DNA from 4 places in the Alteromonas sp. AWJ4_197 genome. Region 3 is predicted to be linked to each of the others. Evidence: predicted binding sites of a transcription regulator. Region 3 holds the regulator's gene; each other region holds the start of a gene.

Region 1 (3,141 bases), on a different contig from region 3:
GCCAGCTGAACCTGTTTCTCACGCTCGCGGAAGCGGGCAATCTGGTCGTCACTGTGTGTACCGTGACAATGGGGGCAACTCACACCCGGCTCGTACTTATCAGACTGTTTGTCTTCTTCAGTAATCGGCAAACGACAGGCATAACAGGCATCGTACTGACTTTTCTGTAAATCATGATTTACCGCAACACGGTTATCAAATACAAAGCAGTCACCTTCCCATAAAGACTCTTCTGCAGGCACATCTTCCAGATATTGCAGAATACCGCCTTCCAGGTGATAAACCTCATCAAATCCCTGCTCTTTCAGGTAAGCCGTGGACTTTTCACAGCGGATACCGCCAGTACAGAACATGGCCACCTTCTTATGCTTTTCCGGGTCCATGTTATCTTTCACATAATCAGGAAATTCACGGAAGGTTTTTGTTTTTGGATCGACGGCATGTTTGAAAGTACCGATTTCAATCTCGTAATCGTTGCGGGTATCAATAACCAGCACGTCAGGATCACTGATAAGGTCGTTCCAGTCTTTCGGTTTAACGTATGTACCTACCGTATGGCGGGGATCAATACCTTCCACACCCATTGTCACAATCTCTTTTTTCAGTTTTACCTTGGTGCGGTAGAACGGCTGCTCTTCGTGCAGGGATTCTTTGTATGAGATAGGGTTGATTCGCGGGTCGCTGTTCAGATAAGCGAGTAAGTTATCAATCCCTTCCCGGGGACCGGAAACTGTGCCGTTGATGCCTTCGCTGGCAAGCAATAATGTGCCTTTGATACCCTGCTCTTCCATCTTTTCGAGGAGCGGCTGGCGCATAGCTTCGTAGTTTTCAAGCGCAACGAATTTGTACATCGCGCAAACGATATATTGAGTCATTTTATATTTACCTTTGCTGATTGGAGCGTAAGACCAGTGCAAATTGCGGCGCGAAATATACCAGAACGTCTGCGATTTTCCAAATTAGCTCAGGATCTAACAAAAAATAAGCGTTTTTTCAGGCAGTCAGCAATGAGGAAGAACCACTTATCACCTCATCCAGCATAGTTTCATCTACAGGTTCCGGCGCGCGGGAAATATGCTGCAACCGCATACGGGTTGCCAGACTGCAGTTTTCCTTAATTTCGGGAGGAATGAGCGTGGCGTTGTCATGGGCACTTAACGGATCAGGATGCATAGACTGCCATAATGAAAAGGCCGCTGCTGAGCCGGAATTCGCCATCTTTGCCGTAGTATTGAGCGCCAGATAATCTGCATCAGAGGGTTTAAGCGGTGGCCGTTTATAGTGATTCAGACGGTCGGGAAAATGAGGATCGCCGGTAACCCCGCCTGCCTCTGCAGGTAACTGTGAAAAGTGCTCAGCACCGGGCTGACAATGCATGGCAAGGAACAGGGAGAACTGCGCGCCTTTACCTGCCGCGCGGGCAAGCTCCCCGTTCCATTCACGATCAGGGATCAGTGCCGGTAGCCGGCCAGAGTCAAAGGGTAAATCAGGGGTACTCATACTGTGCTTATCGGCATTGACCGGGATAACTAAAGACAGATCCGTACAAATTTACATACTTGAACTTTAGGCGTAATGGTCCGATCATTATACTAAAGTCTGATTTCAGGGTAACAGGTAGATGAATTACGCAGATAAACGTGTACTGATTATAGAAGATCAGCGCCCTTTTCTGCTGGTTTTGCGTGGTCTGCTGCATTCTATGGGTGCAACCGAAGTTGTCACGAAATCCTCCGCAGAGCAGGCGTTATCCCTGTGCCGGAAACGCAAGTTTGATATCATCATCAGCGACCTTCATCTGGGCTCTGACAAAAAGAACGGTTTTGAATTTATCGAAGAGCTGCGTAGTCAGAAACTGGCAAAACCCTCAGCCATTGTGATGTTGATCAGTGCTGACAGCACCCGTCCCTTCGTACTGGGCTCTATTGATCGCGGACCTGACGACTACCTGATAAAACCCTTTTCCCAAAACCAGCTGAAAACCCGTCTTGAACGGGCCTGGAAAAAACGCCAGGCCCTGCTGCCCGTTTATCATGCGCTTCATGAAGGCGATACTGCCCTTGCCCGAAAGCAGGCGGAAAAATTACTTGCTACTAACCGGCCTTACCGTGGTTCGGTTGCACAACTGCTCACCGGCATTTGCTGGCAACAGAAAGATTTCGCCGGTGCTCTGAACGTACTGAGCGATTTTGATACAGACAGACCTGTGCCCTGGTTGCAACTGGCACTGGCTAAAAACTGGTTGAAAATGAATGAGCGGGACAAGGCCCTTTCTATGGCACAAAGCGTTCTGCAACGTAACCGTTTCAGTGCCGAAGCTTATGACGTGGTGGCAGAATGCCAGTTACTCAATAACGACACTGAGCGGGCTGCAGAAACCATACGTCATGCCATCAAAATTTCCCCTTACTGCACAGAGCGTCATCACATTGCCTGTCATATCGCCCGTCAACACAAAGATTTTGTGCTGGCCAGTGAAAGTGCGCAGGCAATCTGGTTGTTGTCCCGAAAAACGGTAAAAGAGCATGCGGATATCTGGTGCAGCTACATTCGCAGTATTCTGGAAGTAGCGGAAAACGCTGAAGATAAGAAAACCCGTAACCGCTATCAGCAGGAAGCCCATCTTGCCGTGCAGCGGGGTAAATTTGACGATTACCTCAGCCGTAATAACGACGAATTCGATTTCGTGATCTATGAACAAATATTCACAGCCCGGCTTCACAGTATTGAAGGAAAGCTCATTGAAGCTAAGCGGGCGTTGAACAGTGGCCAGGAAGCGATACAACACAAATACGAGTCTTATCCGCAAACCTATGCGCCGGACAGTTTAAAAGTGATGTATGCCATCGGCGAATATGATGAAGCAGACGCTCTGGTGAATGTAATTCGCTCAGGTAACCTGCACGATTCTGTAAAACAGATGCTGGATACCGACAAGCAAAAGGCTGCTGAAAAACAACAGCTTTACTCTATGCATAACAAAGAAGGCATTGAACATTATCAGCAGGGCGATTTTAAAGCGGCACGCACGTCTTTCACCAAAGCCCTGCAGTTTGCGCCGGTGAATACCGGGGTTGCCCTCAACCTGCTGCAATGCGTGATTAAACTGCTGAACACCGATACTAAAGAGCAGCCGGCTTT
Region 2 (3,141 bases), 120 kb from region 3:
CCTATACCGGCGCTGGATAACAAAGCCGAAGAAGCATCCAGGCCGGCCAGTGAGAATATTCTGGGTGCAAAGTAGATAACAAAATTAATGCCTGACAACTGATTAAACATCGCTACCAGAAAAGCCAGCAACACCGGTAAACGGTAGGCAGCATTGAACAGTGACGGGCTGCGATGATTCTGAACATCCCGCTTTACCGCAGCCAGCACAGCATCCGGGTCAGTTTCACCGGCGCGGAGCAAAATATCCCTGCTCTGTTTTTCATCATTCCGGTGCAGGAGCAGCCAGCGCGGGCTTTCCGGTACATTAAGTACTAGTAACAGATAAATCATTGCCGGAATGGCTTCTATACCCAGCATCCATCGCCAGTCAAGGCTGAACCAGGCGGAGAGTATAAAATTTGAAAGAAAGGCGATGAGAATACCAAACACAATCTGGAACTGATAGGTGGCTACCATACGGCCCCGTTTCTGCGCCGGTGCAATTTCAGCAATGTAGGCGGGCACCGCAATGGAAGACACGCCGACCCCAAACCCGCCAATAAAGCGCATAATGCTGAAAAACACAGGATCGGTTGCCAGTGCGGAGCCAATGGCTGACACCACATACAAAATACCAATGCCAACAAGTACTGGTTTGCGTCCAAATTTATCGCAGGGAATATTGGCGGTAAGGGCGCCGGCAACGGTACCCCACAGGGCAGAAGACATGACCAGCAATCCGTGAGTCAGATCTGAGGTTTGCCATAAAGCCTGAATAAGCTGATCAGCGCCGGAAATAACAGCGGTATCAAATCCGAAAAGAAAACCGGCGAAGGCGACGGTCAGGGTCCAGAGGACAACGGGGTGTTTCATAACGTACACGACTTAAACGATTCAGTTATTCTCAGTGTACGTTACAATTTGTTAACAAGAAAGAGGCGACGTCAAATAGAAACCGGATAGTTGTTCCTGTGACCGGTCATTCCGCTGGCGCGACTGGCCAGCCACCTAAATGTTTGTAGCGGTTCACAATGTAGCAAAACAGTTCTGCTGTCCGCTCTGCATCGTAAAGGGCACTGTGTGCTTCACTCTGATCAAACGCAATCCTGGCTTCACGGCATGCCTTTACCAGTACTGTCTGACCGACGGCTAACCCTGCCAGTGTCGTTGTGTCGAAAGACACAAACGGGTGAAACGGAGTGCGCTTAATGTTACTGCGGGCAATCGCGGCATTTACAAAGCTCTGATCAAAGGTGGCATTATGGGCCACAATCACTGAGCGTTGACAGTCTGCATCTTTCTGCAGTTTGCGGATTTGCTTACATACGTCTTTCATGACATCGGCTTCATCCAGTGCGCCCCTTAGCGGACAATGAGGATCAATGCCATTAAACTCCAGTGCAGCCGGCTCCAGGTTCGCGCCCTCGAAGGGATTGACATGGTGATGCACGGTTTTGTCGGGGTGCAAATCACCTTGTTCATCCATACGCAAAGTGACAGCAGCGATTTCCAGCAGTGCATCAGTTGTAGCATTAAAACCGGCAGTTTCCACATCAATAATGACAGGAAAATAACCACGGAAACGGTGCTTTAACAAATTCGCGTTTTCAGACATAGATCGAAGAAGCCTCTGAATAAACAAGTGCATGGGCAGAGCAAAAATGGATTATCGCAAGATACGCCGTATGTATCTACCTTTGTTACCTGTGAGGGAAGGGGATTATACTGACCATTGTGCTAAACTTTTTGCGCAGGGCGGCGATAAAGAAAGAGCCACCTCTTTTCTCTTAGTTTCAGGGCATATTATGTTTCGACAGGCTTTATTGTGTTTTTTGCTGATAAGTGCACCGGGTTACGGCGCAATGCGCCAGTATTCTGCGACTGTGGAATCCTCTGACTGGCAATTGAAAGATGAAAGCCGTCTGCAGTGCACTTTATCTCATGCGGTACCCGGTTACGGCGATGCCGAGTTCTCCAGCGTAGCGTCGAAGCAACTGAATATGGAATTCGAGCTGGACATGCAACTGCTGCCGAAGAAATTTGGCGTGGCCGCCGTTTATTCAGTCCCTCCTTCATGGATGCCCGGCGCAGCACCTAAAAACATTGCTGATATGACCCTGCGAACCCAGTACAACGGCGACCTGCCTGAGCAAGCTGCCTGGACAATGCTCAGTGAACTGGAAAAGGGCTACTGGCCGACTATCTACTATCAGGACTGGTACAACGAATACGACAAAGTGGCTGTTGCCTTGAATGCCAGCAACTTCACACCGGTATACCGCAACTTCGTGAAGTGCGTGTCACAACTGTTGCCCTACAGTTTTGATGATATTGCCTACACCGTGCTGTCTTACGAGAAAAACAGTGTGGATTTAACCAAATACTCAGAAAAGCGTCTGAACATGATTGGGGAATATCTGAAAGAAGACAGCGGACTGGAATTGGTGTTACTGGACGGTTATACCGACAGCTATGGCGGACGCTGGAGCAACGAGCAGTTATCTGTCCGCCGTGCTAATCAGGTGAAAGAGTATTTTACAGCCATGGGTGTGGATGCCTCCCGTATCGAAGTCACTGGCCACGGCGAGAAGCGTCACATCTCGCCAAATGACAACAGTGACGCCCGTGCGCTCAACCGCCGCGTTGTAGTGCGGTTATCCAGGGGGTAGACGTCTGGTTATTTTCCGCTGTGTTGTAAAAAGCTTTTTACCGGCGGGACCTGATCGGTAAAAACACCATCAACCGCCAACGGTCCGGTTAGCAGTCCGAGGATCTGTTCTGCTGTCATACCTGTTGGCAGTGCATCAATTCTGAATGTATAAGGGTGAATAATCAGCCCTTCTTTTTTCGCCGTTGCCAGCCAGGAAGCAGGGACAACCTTACCTTGCTGTATTGCCTTCATGTCCAGTAACTGTGGTAACCAGGGACCAATGCCATCAGCATATTTTGCAATATCATGCATGCCCTGTTCAGTCAGAAGTGCCTGGTAATCAGTGGGAGACTCACCCCAGCTGTTGTCAGCCAGCAACAAAACTATCTTGCCTTTAAAACCCAGCTCGTCGCGCAGACGCTTAACTTCAGCAAAATCAAAACACTGCACATAAATATTGGCATTCCCGCCATTGAGGTCATAGCGCGCCAGTGTATCAAGCAGAAGTTG
Region 3 (3,141 bases):
CAGTGTTTAACCGGTATGGGGCTGAGTGCTTCACTGGCTGAGCAACTGGTGCACTACACCCCTTCTCAATACACCGAGCGGGAAGCATGGATTTACCTTCTCAACCTTTTGGCTAATCGCCTTAATGTTTCCGGTAATGATATCCTGACCCAAACCGGTGTGGTTGCTCTTGTTGGTCCAACGGGAACAGGCAAAACCACGACTGTTGCTAAATTAGCAGCACGCTATGCGCAAAAATACGGTGCTGATCAGGTGGCTATGATCACTATCGATACCTACCGTATTGCCGCTTATGAACAGCTGGCAACGTATGGCAAAATTATTGGCTGTACCACAAGGAAGGCGCAAAGCAGTGAAGAATTAGCCGAACTTCTCTTCCAGTTACGCCATAAGCGTCTAATATTAATAGACACGGCTGGTTTCAGTCAGCGCGACAGTCGTTTAATTAAACAACTTGGTCAATTTAATCACGGACAAATGCAACCTGTCCGTAAATACCTGGTTGCGCAGGCAAATACCCAATATCCTGCATTGCAACGCATCATTGAAGCGTATAATTCCGTTAAGCTTGACGGATGTATCTTCACGAAAGTTGATGAATGCTACAGTTTGGGTGAGGTTTTAAGTGTTGCTGTTGAACAGCAATTGCCAGTTAGTTATGTGACCGACGGGCAGCAGGTACCTGAAGATATTAAAGTTGCTGATGCAAAATCTCTCGTATCTGCCGCTGCAAAGCTTTATAAAAAGTACGGTTTGAATCATACTAAGCGTAATCATGAAGTTAATTCAGTTCAGGCAGTATGATCGAAGATCAAGCGAGTAGCTTACGAAAGATGAATCAATCACGCCTCATAAAGGTTATTGCCGTTACCGGCGGCAAAGGTGGTGTTGGTAAAACCAACATTACATTAAACACGGCGATTGCTATGGCCAAGCAAGGTAAGCGGGTCATGGTACTCGATGCCGATTTAGGATTAGCGAACGTTGACGTCATGCTGGGTCTGCGTGTTGAGAAGAACCTTTCTCACGTATTGTCCGGTGAATGCACACTTGATGATGTTCTGGTAACCGGACCTCACGGTATTAAAATCGCTCCGGCGACTTCAGGTACTCAGGCAATGACTGAGTTATCGCCCACAGAACATGCCGGATTAATCCGTGCTTTCAGTGAGTTGCGGTCGCAGATTGACGTGCTGATTGTAGATACCGCAGCCGGTATTTCCGATATGGTACTGAGTTTCTCCCGTGCCTCGCAGGACATCATGGTCGTGGTTTGTGACGAACCGACTTCTCTGACCGATGCCTACGCATTGATTAAAATTTTAAACCGTGAGCATGGCGTGTTCCGTTTTAAAATTGTGGCAAACATGGTTAGGGACATCCGTGAAGGGCAGGAATTATTCAGCAAGTTATCAAAAGTGACAGGCAGATTCCTGGATGTGGCACTAGAATTGGTGGCAACTGTACCTTTCGACGAAAATATTCGTCGGGCAGTCAGAAAGCAAACCGCTATTGTGGATGCATTTCCCGGTTCTCCTGCGGCCGTAGCGATTAGTCAGTTAGCCACCAAAGCGCTTAACTGGCCGGTACCGGCTCAGCCGGGTGGTCACCTGGAATTTTTCATTGAACAACTGGTGACGAAGCAAGCAGTAGGAAGCCAACGTTGAATAGTAAAGCGGCAGCTTACCAGCAGCAGACCGACAAGTCGCAGCTGGTCGAGCGCCATGCATCCCTTGTAAAACGTATTGCCCATCACCTGATGGCGCGTTTGCCTGCCAGTGTGCTGGTGGATGACCTGATTCAGGCAGGGATGATCGGATTGCTGGAAGCCGCCAGAAATTTCGACGGCTCGAAAGGGGCCAGTTTCGAAACCTTCGCAGGCATCCGTATTCGTGGTGCTATGCTGGATGAAATCCGTAAGGGCGACTGGACACCCCGTTCAGTGCATAAAAATAGCCGTGCAATTACGGAAGCCATAACACAAGTTGAAAGAGAAACTGGCAGAGACGCGCGTGATACAGAAATTGCTGCTAAGCTAAATGTCAGTATTAATGATTATCATCAAATGCTTAACGAGGTGAATGCCGGTAAACTTGTCGGTATTGAAGACCTGGGTGTGTCAGAAGATGTAATCAGCACAGAACAGAATAAAGGTAATGATTCACCCCTCGAAGATTTAATGCAGGGGGCGTTTCAAAAGGCGTTGGCGCATGCCATCACAACATTACCTGAACGGGAAGCAATTGTACTGTCCCTGTACTATGATGAAGAACTGAATTTACGTGAAATCGGTGAAGTTCTTGAAGTCAGTGAGTCAAGGGTCAGCCAGATTCATAGCCAGGCCATGTTAAAACTAAAAGCCCGAATGCAATCATGGCAGGCAGAAGAATAAAACATACTAATATTAATAACGATTGATAATCCTCACCGGAGGCTATTTTGGACAAGAGTATGAAAATTCTTGTAGTAGACGACTTCTCTACTATGAGACGAATCATAAAGAACCTGCTTAAAGATCTTGGATTTTCCAATATTCAGGAAGCTGACGATGGAAGTACGGCCCTCCCCATGCTCCAGCAAGGCGACTTTGAATTTGTCGTGACCGACTGGAACATGCCAGGTATGCAGGGTATCGACCTGTTACGCGCTATTCGTGCAGACGACAAACTCAAGCACTTGCCAGTATTAATGGTGACAGCTGAAGCGAAAAAAGAGCAAATCGTTGCTGCAGCACAGGCAGGTGTAAACGGATATGTTGTGAAGCCTTTCACAGCCGCTACACTTAAGGAAAAACTCGATAAGATTTTTGAGCGTTTAGGTTGATCCAGCCGCTCCCGCCAGAGAAGAGGATTACTGGATGTCTCCTACTAAAAAAGTCCCTATTTCGCTCGAAGAAGCAAAACAGCTGGTAGCATATCTTGAGCAGGGCGATGACGACTCCGCCAGCGCCCTGCTTGAAGCCGTATCTGCCAAAGAGTCTGTCGAACTTTTTGCTGAAGTTGGCAAACTTACCCGTCAACTTCATGACGCCCTCAACACCTTCCAGTTAGACGAGCGAATTGCTGGTCTGGCTAATGATGATATTCCTGATGCGCAAACGCGTCTCACCTACGTTATTGAAGAAACTGAAAAAGCGGCTAA
Region 4 (3,141 bases), on a different contig from region 3:
AATACAACGGGGAGCGTAGCGCCTAAGCGCTGCGCCCTTCTCCCGCCCTGCTAATCTTCCAGTACCGAAATAGGTTCAGACAATAACGGTTTGCCCTGATTGATGTTAATTTCTACCCGGCGGTTGCGGGCACGGTCGTCAGCAGTGGCTGCGTTTTCAACCAGAGGTTTAGTGTCAGCCAGACCGGTCACGGACATGCGTGACTCATCAAATCCCGGCGCTTTGCGGATCTCTTCCGCCACGGCCACAGCGCGTTGTGCAGACAAATCCCAGTTAGAGCGGTACAGCTCATTGGCAATATGCTGGCCGTCACTGTGTCCTGAAATTTCTATTTCACCGGGCATTTCTGCCAGTAAGGTGCCGATTTTTCTCAACACGGGCTTAAACTGAGGCTGCAAAAATGCTGAACCTGCGGAAAATGAACCGTTTTCTCTGATCCGGATAGTCAGTTGCTGACCCAAAGACTCCATTTCAATAGAGCCGTCCGCCACTTCTTTTTGCAGTTGTTCAGCCACCTTCTTCATCATTTCGTTGTCCTGCTCTTTATCAGAGCTTTGTGACGATGAAGCCGCGGAGTCTGATGCAGTTTGCTGAGCCTGACCACCACGCTGGGACCCGCGCTGTGTTTGCCGGCCACCGGATGAGTCCTCATCCCCTGCCTGAAACTCCAGCGTTGGCTGTGTCATATCGATGGTTTGCTGCTGAATGGTTTCAATAGGCGTCGGATCCGGACGGCCCGGGCGAAACTCCATCGCGATAACACTGGTTCCTTTGGGAATGTCTTTAACTTCAATTTTATTCTGCACGCCGAAGGCAAACTTCATGGAGCCGGCGATCTGCTTAAATTTCAGTACATCCATTTCCGAGAAAGACAGCAGCAGAACGAAGAAGCACATCAACAGTGACATCAGGTCAGCGAACGTCCCCATCCACGCCGGCAGGCCGGGAGGGGGACATTTAGGGCATTCATCTGACATAGCAGATTACTCCTCGTCCCCGCCGCCACGTTTGCCGGCAGCGATGTAGTTTTTCAAAATTCCCTCAATGACTTTCGGGTTCTGACCGTCAGCAATACCAACGATACCGTCCAGGACCAGAGACTGATTCAGTTTCTCTTCCTCTTTACGGTTTTCCAGTTTAGCGGCAATCGGCAAACAGATAACGTTTGCCAGGAAGGCGCCGTAAAGTGTTGTTAAAAGTGCTACCGCCATGGCAGGACCGATTGATTTAGGATCATCCATATTTGATAACATGGCAACCAGACCAACCAGTGTACCGATCATCCCCATCGCCGGCGCAACATCGGCCAGACCTTTAAAAATTGAACCACCGAACTCATGACGCTCAGTGGTCATCTGAATATCTTTTTTCAGCGTTTCTCTGACCACTTCAATGTCGTGGCCATCTACCAGCATGTCTACGCCCTTTTGCATAAAGGCATTATCGATTTCGGCTTCTTCCAGTGCGAGAAACCCGCCCTTACGGGCCGCATCAGCCATTTCAACGATTTTTTCAATCAGCACTTCCGGCGGATCGATTTTGAACATGAACGCTTTGCCGGCCACTTTACCGGCACCGAAAAACTGACCCAGCGTAAACTGAGACATTACTACGAAGATAGAACCACAGAATACAATGAGCACTGAGGCAACATCGACGAACATGCCCAAATCCCCACCCAGGATCATGGCCATGACAATAAAGCCGATACCACCTAACATGCCTATGACGGTTGCTAAATCCACTTATTGCTCCTCAAAAAACTCTCTTATCGCGATGCCATTAACTCTATCGGCCGGTATTATGAATTCTATAATCAAAATACAAGATTACCAGATGAATGCTGATTATTAGGTATCACCAATAAAACCAGAGAGATACCCGCCGTTTGACCATAAAGGAACAGGACAAACCAATTGACCCCGCGTGCCTGCCCGGTTAATGTGCGCGATTATCATTAAAACTGCACCGGGTATCCGACGTGACCACAGAAAAAACGCCATCTGCGCCCTCTTTTGAAGCATCACTGGCAGAACTTGAAGCCATCGTGACGGAAATGGAATCGGGAGAATTGCCGCTGAATGAAGCTTTAGAAAAATTCGAACGTGGCGTAAAATTATCCCGTCTGAGTCAACAGGCTCTCGCGCAGGCAGAACAGAAAGTCAAAATATTGCTCGCTGAGCAAGGTGAACAAACACTGGTTGATTTCACCCCTTCTGAAGACTGATAAAATCTGGCGGAGAGACCGCTCCGCTCCACCTTGTTATACAGGTAATTCATGACAAATATAGACAGCTTACGTCAGAAGATTAAGCACGACACTGACGAAAGCTTGCTGCGCCTCGTTGCCGCACTTCCTGATCACGCACCACAACTTCGCGCAGCCATGGAATATGCGCTCCTTGCCGGTGGCAAGCGTATGCGTCCGTTACTGGTACATATCATCGGTAATACACTGGATATTCCCGGTCAGGATCAGGCCGCAGTGAGCATGGCGATAGAATGCATTCATGCCTATTCTCTGGCCCATGACGACCTGCCGGCAATGGACGATGACGATCTTCGCCGCGGAAAACCCACCTGCCACATTCAGTTTGATGAGGCGACGGCTATCCTTGCCGGAGATGCCTTGCAAACCCTGGCGTTCAGTATTCTTGCTGATGCCCCCATGAGCGACTACGCCAATGGTCAGCGCGCAAAACTGGTCAGCATTCTTGCCAGAGCCTCTGGTTACGCCGGCATGTGCGGTGGTCAGGCGATAGACCTTGCAGCTACCGGTTCCACCATCGACATTGCGTCTCTAACCCGTCTGCATCGCTTGAAAACCGGCGCATTGCTGCAGGCCTGTGCGGAAATGATTACGGTACTTTGCAGTGATCTTAAACCGGAACAACGCGAAGCACTGACGGGTTACGCGGGAGACATGGGACTGGCCTTTCAAATTCAGGATGACATTCTGGATGTGGAAGGTGATGCCGAAATCACCGGCAAACCGCAGGGTTCCGATATTGAACTTGGCAAAAATACGTTTCCGGCATTACTGGGAATGGCACAGGCGAAGGCTGAATTAAACCGTCTTCATGCCAGTGCCCTTCAAGCTTTAGACAGTTTGCCCTACAATACCGGATTGCTGTCTGAGTT

Evidence for each region. Region 3 encodes FliA, which starts transcription of late flagellar genes. Its sites were predicted from a motif close to CTAAAGNTNNNNNNNNNNNNGCCGATA; they were not measured.
Region 1: ACXAGC_RS17850 (VC2046/SO_2500 family protein) is a predicted target of FliA. The motif match lies at 1,509-1,535, and genes of this name have one in related genera.
Region 2: ACXAGC_RS13080 (flagellar protein MotY) is a predicted target of FliA. The motif match lies at 1,719-1,745, and genes of this name have one in related genera.
Region 4: pomA (flagellar motor protein PomA) is a predicted target of FliA. The motif match lies at 1,790-1,816, and genes of this name have one in related genera.

What each region holds. Positions count from the first base shown of each region.
Region 1 is NZ_JBSWWW010000007.1:446,257-449,397, reverse strand. Features, by position in the region: gene trhO (oxygen-dependent tRNA uridine(34) hydroxylase TrhO) at 1-875, opposite strand, end outside; gene ACXAGC_RS17850 (VC2046/SO_2500 family protein) at 994-1,500, opposite strand; gene ACXAGC_RS17845 (response regulator) at 1,622-3,141, shown strand, end outside.
Region 2 is NZ_JBSWWW010000005.1:312,926-316,066, forward strand. Features, by position in the region: gene ACXAGC_RS13070 (sugar porter family MFS transporter) at 1-854, opposite strand, end outside; gene rnt (ribonuclease T) at 961-1,596, opposite strand; gene ACXAGC_RS13080 (flagellar protein MotY) at 1,787-2,650, shown strand; gene glpQ (glycerophosphodiester phosphodiesterase) at 2,659-3,141, opposite strand, start outside.
Region 3 is NZ_JBSWWW010000005.1:193,363-196,503, forward strand. Features, by position in the region: gene flhF (flagellar biosynthesis protein FlhF) at 1-804, shown strand, start outside; gene ACXAGC_RS12540 (MinD/ParA family protein) at 801-1,667, shown strand; gene ACXAGC_RS12545 (RNA polymerase sigma factor FliA) at 1,664-2,392, shown strand; gene cheY (chemotaxis response regulator CheY) at 2,440-2,823, shown strand; gene ACXAGC_RS12555 (protein phosphatase CheZ) at 2,858-3,141, shown strand, end outside.
Region 4 is NZ_JBSWWW010000002.1:18,810-21,950, forward strand. Features, by position in the region: gene ACXAGC_RS03470 (class I SAM-dependent methyltransferase) at 1-19, shown strand, start outside; gene ACXAGC_RS03475 (flagellar motor protein MotB) at 51-977, opposite strand; gene pomA (flagellar motor protein PomA) at 984-1,745, opposite strand; gene xseB (exodeoxyribonuclease VII small subunit) at 1,982-2,227, shown strand; gene ACXAGC_RS03490 (farnesyl diphosphate synthase) at 2,279-3,141, shown strand, end outside.